Methylorubrum extorquens: one gene and its partners. The protein of the gene in region 2 binds, or shares a complex with, the protein of the main gene of each other region. Links are inferred from orthologs where the notes say so. Each region holds a gene or a part of one and is shown on either strand. Other genes may lie near its edges. The genes, in order: secG, secY and secA.

Evidence for each region.
Region 1: secY (region 2) and secG share a complex: the UniProt entries of both Escherichia coli proteins name them as parts of the sec protein translocase complex. The link is inferred for Methylorubrum extorquens from one-to-one orthologs.
Region 3: the proteins of secY (region 2) and secA are in contact, whole or in part, in a crystal structure (PDB 3DIN), measured with the Thermotoga maritima proteins. The link is inferred for Methylorubrum extorquens from one-to-one orthologs. Residues at the interface, in WP_004081795.1 of Thermotoga maritima: Glu108, Gly109, Glu110, Glu111, Ala236, Glu237, Arg238, Arg239, Ile240, Thr241, Ile242, Gln243, Tyr244, Ala245, Arg246, Arg247, Val248, Thr249, Gly250, Arg251, Arg252, Val253, Tyr254, Gly256, Ala257, Ser258, Thr259, Tyr260, Leu261, Pro262; in WP_004082002.1 of Thermotoga maritima: Glu261, Ala262, Arg263, Lys300, Ala301, Arg302, Thr303, Ile304, Ile305, Leu323, Tyr324, Asp325, Pro326, Val329, Ser330, Tyr333, Ile336, Lys340, Phe345, Val349, Glu363, Phe364, Tyr374, Ser375, Gly376, Gly377, Glu393, Ile395, Thr482, Ser483.

What each region holds. Positions count from the first base shown.
Region 1 is NZ_JALJXF010000001.1:1,094,418-1,097,307, reverse strand. Bases 142-2,881 are described here. They hold secG (preprotein translocase subunit SecG), read right to left. Parts: upstream 1,874-2,881; coding sequence 1,409-1,873; downstream 142-1,408. Other genes in these bases: J2W78_RS05445 (cysteine hydrolase family protein), read left to right, coding at 2,468-2,881; J2W78_RS05450 (hypothetical protein), read left to right, coding at 2,166-2,447; J2W78_RS05460 (CTP synthase), read right to left, coding at 142-1,216. Also shown: more of J2W78_RS05460, read right to left, coding at 1-141; more of J2W78_RS05445, read left to right, coding at 2,882-2,890. UniProt on the Escherichia coli protein: Subunit of the protein translocation channel SecYEG. Overexpression of some hybrid proteins has been thought to jam the protein secretion apparatus resulting in cell death; while this may be true it also results in FtsH-mediated degradation of SecY.
Region 2 is NZ_JALJXF010000001.1:3,869,950-3,873,047, reverse strand. What follows is about bases 97-3,044. They hold secY (preprotein translocase subunit SecY), read right to left. Parts: upstream 2,269-3,044; coding sequence 925-2,268; downstream 97-924. Other genes in these bases: rpmD (50S ribosomal protein L30), read right to left, coding at 2,906-3,044; rplO (50S ribosomal protein L15), read right to left, coding at 2,383-2,892; J2W78_RS18110 (adenylate kinase), read right to left, coding at 167-769. Also shown: more of rpmD, read right to left, coding at 3,045-3,098. UniProt on the Escherichia coli protein: The central subunit of the protein translocation channel SecYEG. Consists of two halves formed by TMs 1-5 and 6-10.
Region 3 is NZ_JALJXF010000001.1:4,540,327-4,543,971, forward strand. What follows is about bases 5-3,499. They hold secA (preprotein translocase subunit SecA), read right to left. Parts: upstream 3,118-3,499; coding sequence 205-3,117; downstream 5-204. Other genes in these bases: J2W78_RS21215 (GNAT family N-acetyltransferase), read right to left, coding at 5-197. In the rest of the region: more of J2W78_RS21215, read right to left, coding at 1-4; J2W78_RS21225 (peptidylprolyl isomerase), read left to right, coding at 3,583-3,645. UniProt on the Escherichia coli protein: Required for protein export, interacts with the SecYEG preprotein conducting channel.

The DNA of each region.
Region 1 (2,890 bases), 2.8 Mb from region 2 along the record:
CGAACTCGGTGGAGTTGGCCCCCTCGATCCCGGCGAGCGAGCGCGCCGCTTCGATCACCGCCATCTGCATCCCGAAGCAGATGCCGAAATAGGGGATGTTGCGCTCGCGGGCGTAGCGGGCCGCGCGGATCTTGCCCTCCGCGCCGCGCTGGCCGAAACCGCCGGGCACGAGGATGCCGTGCAAGCCTTCGAGGAACGGCGCCGGGTCCTCGCGCTCGAACACCTCCGCCTCGATCCATTCGAGGTTGACGCGGACGTTGTTGGCGATGCCGCCATGCGTCAGCGCCTCGGTGAGCGATTTGTAGGCGTCCTTGAGCCCCGTGTACTTGCCGACGATGGCGATGGTGACCTCGCCCTCGGGGTTGCGCACCCGCTCGAGGATGTCCTGCCAGAGGTCGAGCTTCGGCTCAGTCTCGGGCTCCATCTGGAAATGCGCCAGGATCTCCCGGTCGAGGCCCGCCTCGCGGTAGGAAAGTGGCACGGCGTAGATCGTATCGACGTCGCGCGCCTCGATGACTGCGCTCTCCCGCACGTTGCAGAACAGGCCGAGCTTGCGCCGCTCGTCTTGCGGGATCGGCCGGTCGCAGCGGCAGAGCAGGATGTCGGGCTGGATGCCGATGGAGCGCAACTCCTTCACGGAGTGCTGCGTCGGCTTGGTCTTCAATTCACCGGCGGACGGGATGTAGGGCAGCAGCGTTAGATGCAGGTAGCAGACGCTGCCGCGCGGGCGTTCCTGGCCGATCTGGCGGATGGCCTCGAAGAAGGGCAGGCCCTCGATGTCGCCGACCGTGCCGCCGATCTCGACCAGCACGAAGTCGTAATCGTCGTTGCCGTCGAGCACGAACGTCTTGATGGCGTTGGTGACGTGCGGGATCACCTGGATCGTGGCGCCGAGATAGTCGCCGCGCCGCTCCTTGGTGATGATGTCGAGGTAGATCCGCCCCGTGGTCACGTTGTCGGCGCGTGAAGCCGGCAGGCCAGTGAAGCGCTCGTAATGGCCCAGATCGAGGTCGGTCTCGGCGCCGTCGTCGGTGACGAACACCTCGCCGTGCTGCGTCGGGCTCATCGTGCCCGGATCGACGTTGAGATAGGGGTCGAGCTTGCGCAGGCGCACGCGGTAGCCGCGGGCTTGGAGCAAAGCTGCCAGGGCGGCGGAGGCGAGGCCCTTACCCAGGGAGGAAACCACGCCGCCGGTGATGAAAACGTACCGCGTCATGGGCTCCGGTCCATAAAGGGGCTCAAGCGATTCGCCAAACCGCAACGGTTGCCGCACCCCGCCGGCCACGCGGGAGGCGGCACGGGGCGAGGCCCCTCATGCCGTTGAGGAATTCGTCTCTCACATCCCCGCGGCCGATGCGCCGGCCGCAAGGGTCTTATCCGCAGATGGTGCGGCTCGGCCGCAGCGGGCTCAGCGCGATTGCGGCGCATCCGGCGTCGTCGGTGCGGCCGGCGGCGTGCTCGGGGCGGGAGCCGGCGTCGCCGGCGTGGCGGGCGCGTCGGTCGGCACCGAGGCCGGCTGGCCGGGCTGAGCCGGAGCGCCGCTGCGAAGCGTGTCGAGCAGGTTGTCCGCGTTCACCGGCTTCTGGGTCTGCGTCTGGCCCTGCGGCGTCCCGGCCTCGTCGAGGATCGAGCGCGGCGCAGCGGTGCGGTGGGCCATGATCGCCAGCGCGATGCTGGTGGTGAAGAAGAGTGCCGCCAGGATCGCGGTCGCCCGCGTGAGCGCGTTCGCCTGACCGCGGCCGGTCATGAAGCCTGAGACGCCGCCGCCCCCGCCGCCGCCGAGCCCGAGCCCGCCCTCCGAGCGCTGCAGCAGCACCACGGCGATGAGCGCCAGGACGATGATGAGGTGGACGACGATGAGGACGGTCTGCATAGCGATTCCGGTGCCCGCTCGCGCGGACGCTGTCGGTGTGCCGGACTAAAGGTCGCGCGCAAAAGCAGCGCGCCCGCGTATCCGCTGCACGAAGTGGGGGCTCCTACACCGTTTGCCCACCCGCGCCAACCGGCCTTCATGCAAGCGGGCGGGACAAACGATTTGCACGAGGCCCACACGAAGGATGTGTCGCGGCATCCGGAGCCGCCGCTCGCCTCGATATAAAGACAGCGTTCTGGAAAAACGCCGCAGGAGCATGGTCATAGGGCCACGGCCCGTGCGAGGAGTCGGAATGAGCGATTTTCAGCACGAAGCCGGGCGGTTCGCCGCCTTCATTGACCGCGCCGACCGCGAGGAGATGGAGGCCGTGCAGTCCGACCTCCTGCGGATCGCCCTGGAGCGGCCCGATCCGGCGGGGCGGGCGCAGGCGATGGATGCGCTGCAGGCAGCCCTCTCCGACCGGATCCGGCCGGACGCGATGAGCCCGCTGCAGCAGGCCTTCTACGTCGCGGTGCTCTCGATGATCGAACGCACCAAGGAGGCGGTGGCGAAGGCGCCGGCCCGGGCGGACTGACCGCGAGCCCGGCGCGTTCCATGCGACGGGACCGGCAGGCCCTCCTCGTCGTCGATGACCAGGCGAGCTTTCGCGTGCCAGGCACGATCGTCGCGGGCATCGCCGCGCTAAGCCGGACGCTGCACACGGTCGCCACCGTCGAGCGGCACGACGAGGCGGTGACGCCGTTCAGGGCGCAACTCGGCTGGGCGCCGCCGGCGGACGAAGAGCCGCTGGTCCCGGCCGACCGGGTTTTCGTCAAGCGCGGCTACCTGCCGCCGCTCGCGCTGATCGATCATTTCAGGGCGCTCGACATCGAGCGCGTCCTCGTCTGCGGCGTGCAGTCGGAGACCTGCTGTCTCGCCGCCGGCTTCATGCTGTTCGATGCCGGGTTGCGCCCGACCCTGCTGCCGTGGCTCAGCGTCGGATCGTCCCTCGACCGCTCCGGCTCACTCGGAGCCGAG
Region 2 (3,098 bases):
ACATCCCGCTTGGACGAAGGGGGTCCGCCTAGCGCGGGACGGACGGCTTGTCAACGCTTTGAAAACCGGATTGCGCTCCACGCCTCGCCGGACCCTCGGCGACGCATGAAAAAGCCCGCCCCGTCGGAACGGAGGCGGGCTGCAAACTCTGCGCCGCGGCGGCGTCTCAGGAAGAGGCCGTCTCGCGGAATCCATCGAGAAGGCTGGTCACATCCCCGGTCACCGTATCGATCGGCTTCATGCCGTCGATCTTCCGCAGCAGCCCGGTGCCGGCATAGTAATCGGAGAGGGGCGCGGTCTGCTTCCGGTAAGCGTCGAGCCGGGTCTTGAAGACCTCCGGCGTGTCGTCCTTGCGCACCGGCTGGCCGCGGGCGGCGGTCTCCTCGGCGCGCTTGGCGATGCGGCCGACGAGGGCGGTCTCGTCGACGACGAATTCCACCACCGCGTCGAGAGCGATGCCCTTCTCCGCCAGCATGGCGTCCAGGGCCTTGGCCTGCTCGACCGTGCGGGGAAAGCCGTCGAGGATGAAGCCGTTCTTGGCGTCGGCTTCTTCGATGCGGTCGGCGACGATGCCGACCACGATCGCATCGGACACGAGGCCACCGCTCTCCATGATCGCCTTCGCTTCCAGTCCCACCGGCGTCTCGGCGTCGACGGCGGCGCGCAGCATGTCGCCTGTCGAAAGCTGCGGAACGCGATAGCGCTCCACGATACGCTCGGACTGCGTACCCTTCCCCGCACCCGGCGGTCCGAGCAGAATGATCCGCATAGCGTCTCCCCGTCCTCAAGGCCCGGCGCCGGGCTCGTTCTTCATGGGCGGCGCGCCCACCTTCCTGAGGCCGCGCCGTCGTTATATCGCTGTGATGCGCAATTCCGGACTGCGCGTCCACCAAACCTTTGTCGAAGAGGGCGTCTCGGGGCGCCTCAGCGGCGGCGCGTCGTGGAGGCGCCGCGCAGCTTCGCCTTCTTCACGAGGCCCTCGTACTGATGCGCCATCAGGTGCCCGTGGATCTGCGCCACCGTGTCCATGGTGACCGAGACCACGATCAGCAGCGAGGTTCCGCCGAAGCCGAGCGCCGCCGAGGTGTAGGAGGCGACGATTTCCGGCACGAGGCAGACGAAGGTGAGGTAGGCCGCACCGATCACCGTGATGCGCGTCAGCACCTTGTCGATGAAGGCCGCGGTCCGTTCGCCCGGACGGATGCCAGGGATGAAGCCGCCCTGCTTCTTCAGGTTGTCGGCCGTCTCCTGCGGATTGAAGACGATCGCCGTGTAGAAGAACGTGAAGAAGATGATCAGGCCGGCATAGGCAACCATGTAGAGCGGCCGGCCATGGCCGAGATAGGCCGTCAGCGTACCGAGGATGCCGGTCGAGCCCTGGTTGGCCGAGAAGCTCGCCACCGTCGTCGGCAGCAGCAGCAGCGACGAGGCGAAGATCGGGGGGATCACGCCCGAGGTGTTGAGCTTGAGCGGCAGGAACGAGGACTGGCCCTCGTACATGCGGTTGCCGACCTGGCGCTTGGGGTAGTTGATCAGGAGCCGGCGCTGGGCGCGCTCCATGAACACGATGAAGTAGATCAGCGCGACCGCCGCGAGGCCGGCACCGAGCAGGATGGCGGGCGAGAGCGCGCCGGTGCGGGTCAGTTCGAGCGCGCCGAAGATCGAGGCCGGCAGGTGGGCGACGATGCCGGCGAAGATGATGAGCGAGGATCCGTTACCGATGCCGCGCGAGGTGATCTGCTCGCCGATCCACATCAGGAACAGCGTGCCGCCGGTCAGCGTCACGACGGTGGAGAGGATGAAGAACGGGCCGGGCGTAATGACCGCATTCGAGCCCTGAAGGCCGAAGGCGATGCCCCAGGACTGGACCAGCGCCAGCACCACCGTGAGGTAGCGGGTGTACTGGTTGATGACCTTGCGGCCCGATTCGCCCTCCTTCTTCAGCGCCTCCAGTGTCGGCACGACCGAGGTGAGGAGCTGAACGATGATCGAGGCCGAGATGTAGGGCATGATGTTGAGCGCGAAGACCGCCATGCGCTCGACGGCACCGCCGGAGAACATGTTGAACATGCCGAGCACGCCGCCGGCTTGGTTCTGGAAGTTCCGCGCGAATTGCTCGGGATCGATGCCCGGGATCGGGATGTAGGTGCCGAGCCGGAAGACGATGAGCGCGCCCAGGGTGAACCAGATGCGCTTCTTAAGCTCGTCGGCCTTGGCGATGGCGCCGAAATTCAGGTTCGCGGCAAGCTGTTCGGCGGCTGAGGCCATGTCTCGTATCCCAGGAATTGCCGTCGGGACGCGTCTCGAACGGTCCCTGAAAGCGAAAGCGGCGGCCGCGTGCGAGCACGGGCCGCCGCTTCGGCGTTCGACTTAATCGTGGCGTCAGGCCGACGCAACCGCGCCTTCCGCCGCGCCGCGATGGGCGACGCCGGCAGCGAAGGTCGTGGTCACCGAACCGCCGGCCTTCTCGACGGCCTCGATGGCCGACTTGGAGGCGCGGGTGACCTCGAAGCTGAGCTTGGCGGTCAGCTCGCCGACACCGAGCAGCTTCACGCCGTCGCGGGCGCGAGCGATGATGCCGGCCTTGACCAGCGCATCGACCGTGACGGCAGCGTTCGCGTCGAGCTTGCCGGCATCCACCGCCTGCTGCACCCGGCCGAGGTTCACCTCGTTCAGGTCATGGGCGTGGATGTTGTTGAAGCCGCGCTTGGGCAGGCGACGATGCAACGGCATCTGGCCGCCCTCGAAGCCTTTGATGGACACGCCGGTCCGGGCCTTCTGACCCTTCACGCCGCGGCCGGCTGTCTTGCCCTTGCCGGAGCCGATGCCCCGGCCGACGCGCATCCGGTTCTTGGTCGCGCCTTCGTTGTCGCGGATCTCGTTGAGCTTCATGGGTAAGCCCTCCTCACGCCGCGGCGTCGTCGAGGACGCGCACGAGGTGCGCGACCTTGCGGATCATTCCGCGCACCGAGGGAGTGTCCTCCAGCTCGGAAACGCGGTGCAGCTTGTTCAGCTTGAGGCCGACCAGCGTCGCACGCTGGGAGGCTTCGCGGCGGATCGGCGAGCCGATCTGCTCGATGCGGACAGTCTTGGTTGCC
Region 3 (3,645 bases), 670 kb from region 2 along the record:
GTCAGCGTGCGCGCCACGCCGACGAGGCGCCCGCCGAGCCGGGCGGTGACGATCAGGTCGGAACCCTTCAGAATCCGCCGGAGTCGTTCGAGATCTTCGTCCGGTCGCCAGGGCTCGAGCCCGGATTCGACGAGGACACCCCAAAAGGTCTCCGCGTCGAGATCCGGCTCCAGCCCGTAGACGAGCGCGCCGCTCACCGCAGGCTCACGCCTCGGTAGCGAAGCGGCCGTGGCAGTGCTTGTACTTCTTGCCCGAGCCGCAGGGGCAGGGTTCGTTGCGGCCGACCCGGCCCCAGGTGGAGGCGTCGTCGGGCTTGCGCTCCAGCACGGCGGCGTCCGTCGAGAGTTCGCGTGCGGCAAAGCCGTAGGCGCCGCCCGCCCCGCCGTCGCTGCCCGAGCCGGCGAAGGCGAACTCGTTCTCGCCGGTCACCGGGTCGCGGTGCTCGGGGAACATCGGCGGCAATTGCGGTTCGCTGAAGCCAGCGCTCTCGAACCCGCCGTCGGTGAAGCCCTCCGGCTGCTGCTGCATGATCTCGACATGCGAGAGCTGGGCGGTCACCTGCTCGCGCAGGGCCGTGACGAGGCCGTTGAACAGCTCGAACGCCTCGGACTTGTACTCGTTGAGCGGGTCGCGCTGAGCGAAGCCGCGCCAGCCGATCACCTGCCGCAGGTGGTCGAGGGTGACGAGGTGCTCGCGCCAGAGGTGGTCGAGCACCTGCAGCACCACCTGCTTCTCGACATAGGTCATCACCTCCACGCCGTTGCGCTCGACGCGGGCGGCGTAGGATTCGTCGGAAGCCTTGCGCAGGCGCTCGCGGATCTCCTCGTCGGCGATGCCCTCTTCCCGGACCCACTCCTCCACCGGCAGGTCGAGGCCGAGCACGTCGAGGGCGCGGTGCTTCAGCCCCTCCGCGTCCCACTGCTCGGCATAGGCGTTCTCGGGGATGTGCACGGCGACGAAGTCGTCGATCACGCCGTGGCGCATCTCGTCCACGGTCTCGCGCACGCTGTCCTGGCCCATCAGGTCGCGGCGCTGCTCGAACACGACCTTGCGCTGGTCGTTCATCACGTTGTCGTACTTGAGCACGTTCTTGCGCATGTCGAAGTTGCGCGCTTCGACCTTCTGCTGCGCCTTCTCGATCGCCTTGTTGATCCAGGGGTGGATGATCGCCTCGCCCTGCTCCAGGCCGAGCCGCTGCAGCATCCCGTCCATGCGGTCGGAGCCGAAGATCCGCATCAGGTCGTCCTTGAGGGACAGGTAGAATTTCGAGCGGCCCGGATCGCCCTGGCGGCCGGAGCGGCCGCGCAGCTGGTTGTCGATGCGCCGGGATTCGTGGCGCTCGGTGCCGATGATGTAGAGCCCGCCCGGCAGATCCTTCTTCCGGCCCGCTTCCGGGTCAGCCTTCTCGCCCGACGCCAGCACCTTGGTGCGGTTCTCGGCGATCTCGGCCTTCAGCGCTGCGATCGCCGCGTCGCGCTCAGGCCCCTCCGCCATGCCGCCGAGCTCCTTCTCGATGCGCATCTCGAGGTTGCCGCCGAGTTTGATGTCGGTGCCGCGACCGGCCATGTTGGTGGCGATGGTGATCGCGCCCGGCACGCCGGCCTCGGCCACGATGTAGGCTTCCTGCTCGTGGAAGCGGGCGTTGAGCACGGCGAAGCGCTTGGTCACCCGGTTCTCGCGGGCGGCCTTGTAGACGTCGGTCAGAGCGTTCGGGTCGGAATAGTCGAGCAGGGTGTAGCCGGCCTTCTTCAGCAGTTCGCCGATCAGCTCCGATTTCTCGATCGAGCCGGTGCCGACCAGGATCGGCTGGTGGCGGGCATGCGCCTTGTCGATCTCCTTGATGATCGCCTCGTACTTCTCCTCGACGGTGCGGTAGACCTCGTCGTCCTCGTCGACGCGCTCGACCTCCTTGTTGGTCGGGATGTCGACCACGTCGAGCTTGTAGATCTCGGCGAACTCGTCGGCCTCGGTCGAGGCGGTGCCGGTCATGCCGGCGAGCTTCTTGTAGAGGCGGAAGTAGTTCTGAAAGGTGATCGAGGCGAGCGTCTGGTTCTCGGGCTGGATCGTCACCCGCTCCTTGGCTTCCAGCGCCTGGTGCAGGCCTTCCGAGTAGCGCCGGCCCTGCATCATGCGGCCGGTGAACTCGTCGATGATGACGACCTCGTCGTTCTTGACGATGTAGTCCTTGTCCAGGGTGAACAGGGTGTGGGCGCGCAACGCCTGGTTCACGTGGTGGACGATGGTGACGTTGTGCGCGTCGTAGAGGTCGCCCTCCTTGAGGATGCCCTCGGCGCGCAGCTCCTCCTCGATGAACTCGTTGCCGGCCTCGGTGAGCGAGACCTGCCGCTGCTTCTCGTCGAGGTCGTAATGCTCAGGCGTCAGGCGCGGCATCACCGTATCAACGGCGACGTAGAGTTCCGAGCGGTCGTCCACCGGGCCGGAGATGATGAGCGGCGTGCGCGCCTCGTCGATGAGGATCGAATCGACCTCGTCGACGATGGCGAAGTGGTGCCCCCGCTGCGTCATCTGCGAGAGCTCGTACTTCATGTTGTCGCGAAGATAGTCGAAGCCGAACTCGTTGTTGGTGCCGTAGGTGATGTCGCAGGTATACGCTTCCTTGCGCTGCCCGTCGTCGAGCCCGTGCACGATGGTGCCGACGGTGAGCCCGAGGAAGCGGTAGACCCGGCCCATCCACTCCGCGTCGCGCGAGGCGAGGTAGTCGTTGACGGTGATGACGTGGACGCCCTTGCCCTCGAGCGCGTTGAGGTAGACCGGCAGCGTCGCCACCAGGGTCTTGCCCTCGCCGGTCTTCATCTCCGAGATGCCGGACTCGTGCAGCACCATGCCGCCGATCATCTGCACGTCGAAGTGGCGCTGGCCGAGCACGCGCTTGGCCGCCTCGCGCACGGTGGCGAAGGCGGGCACCAAGAGGTCGTCGAGGCGGGTGCCGGCGGCGAGCTGGTCACGGAACTCCTGCGTGCGGGCGCGCAGCTGCTCGTCGGAGAGAACGCTGATTTCCGGTTCGAGCGCGTTGATGGCCGCGACGCGTGGGCGAAAACCCTTGACGCGGCGGTCGTTGGACGAGCCGAAAATCTTCTTGGCGAGGGCACCGAGCATCGTGAACCTGCGGTCGTGAGGTCGTCGCGAGCGGCATTTTTCGCGCCGCCGGCCTGCGTTGGGCGGGCTTATAGAGGTAAATATCCGCAGGCGCATCCGGTAGTGCCGGACCGGACAGTCAAGAGGTCGCCCGGTCCGGCTTTTTGGCCGGCCTTCATCGTCGGCGCCCGCCGCCGCGGGCTCAAGCTCTCGCTCCGCTCAGGATCCAAATTTCTGAAAAGCCCGCTCCGCGCGGTACTTTTCGCCCCCGACAGGCGGTGCCATCGCTCTTCGTGCGACAGCCTCATCGACCCGCGGTCACGAGACCTCGCGACGATCACGGCCACGCTTGCCTTTGCCCGGAAGAGGTTCCACCTGTGTCGCGCTTCGCGGCACCTGCCGCATTCCCGACGAGCCCCGCGGGACGAAGCCGGACGGCGTACAGACCGGCCCGGCGGGGACGACGCCCAAGGAACGACGCTTCCGATGCCGATTCCGTTCTCCCTCCGGCGCGCGAGCGCCCTCGCGCTGATGCTCACCCTGCCGGGC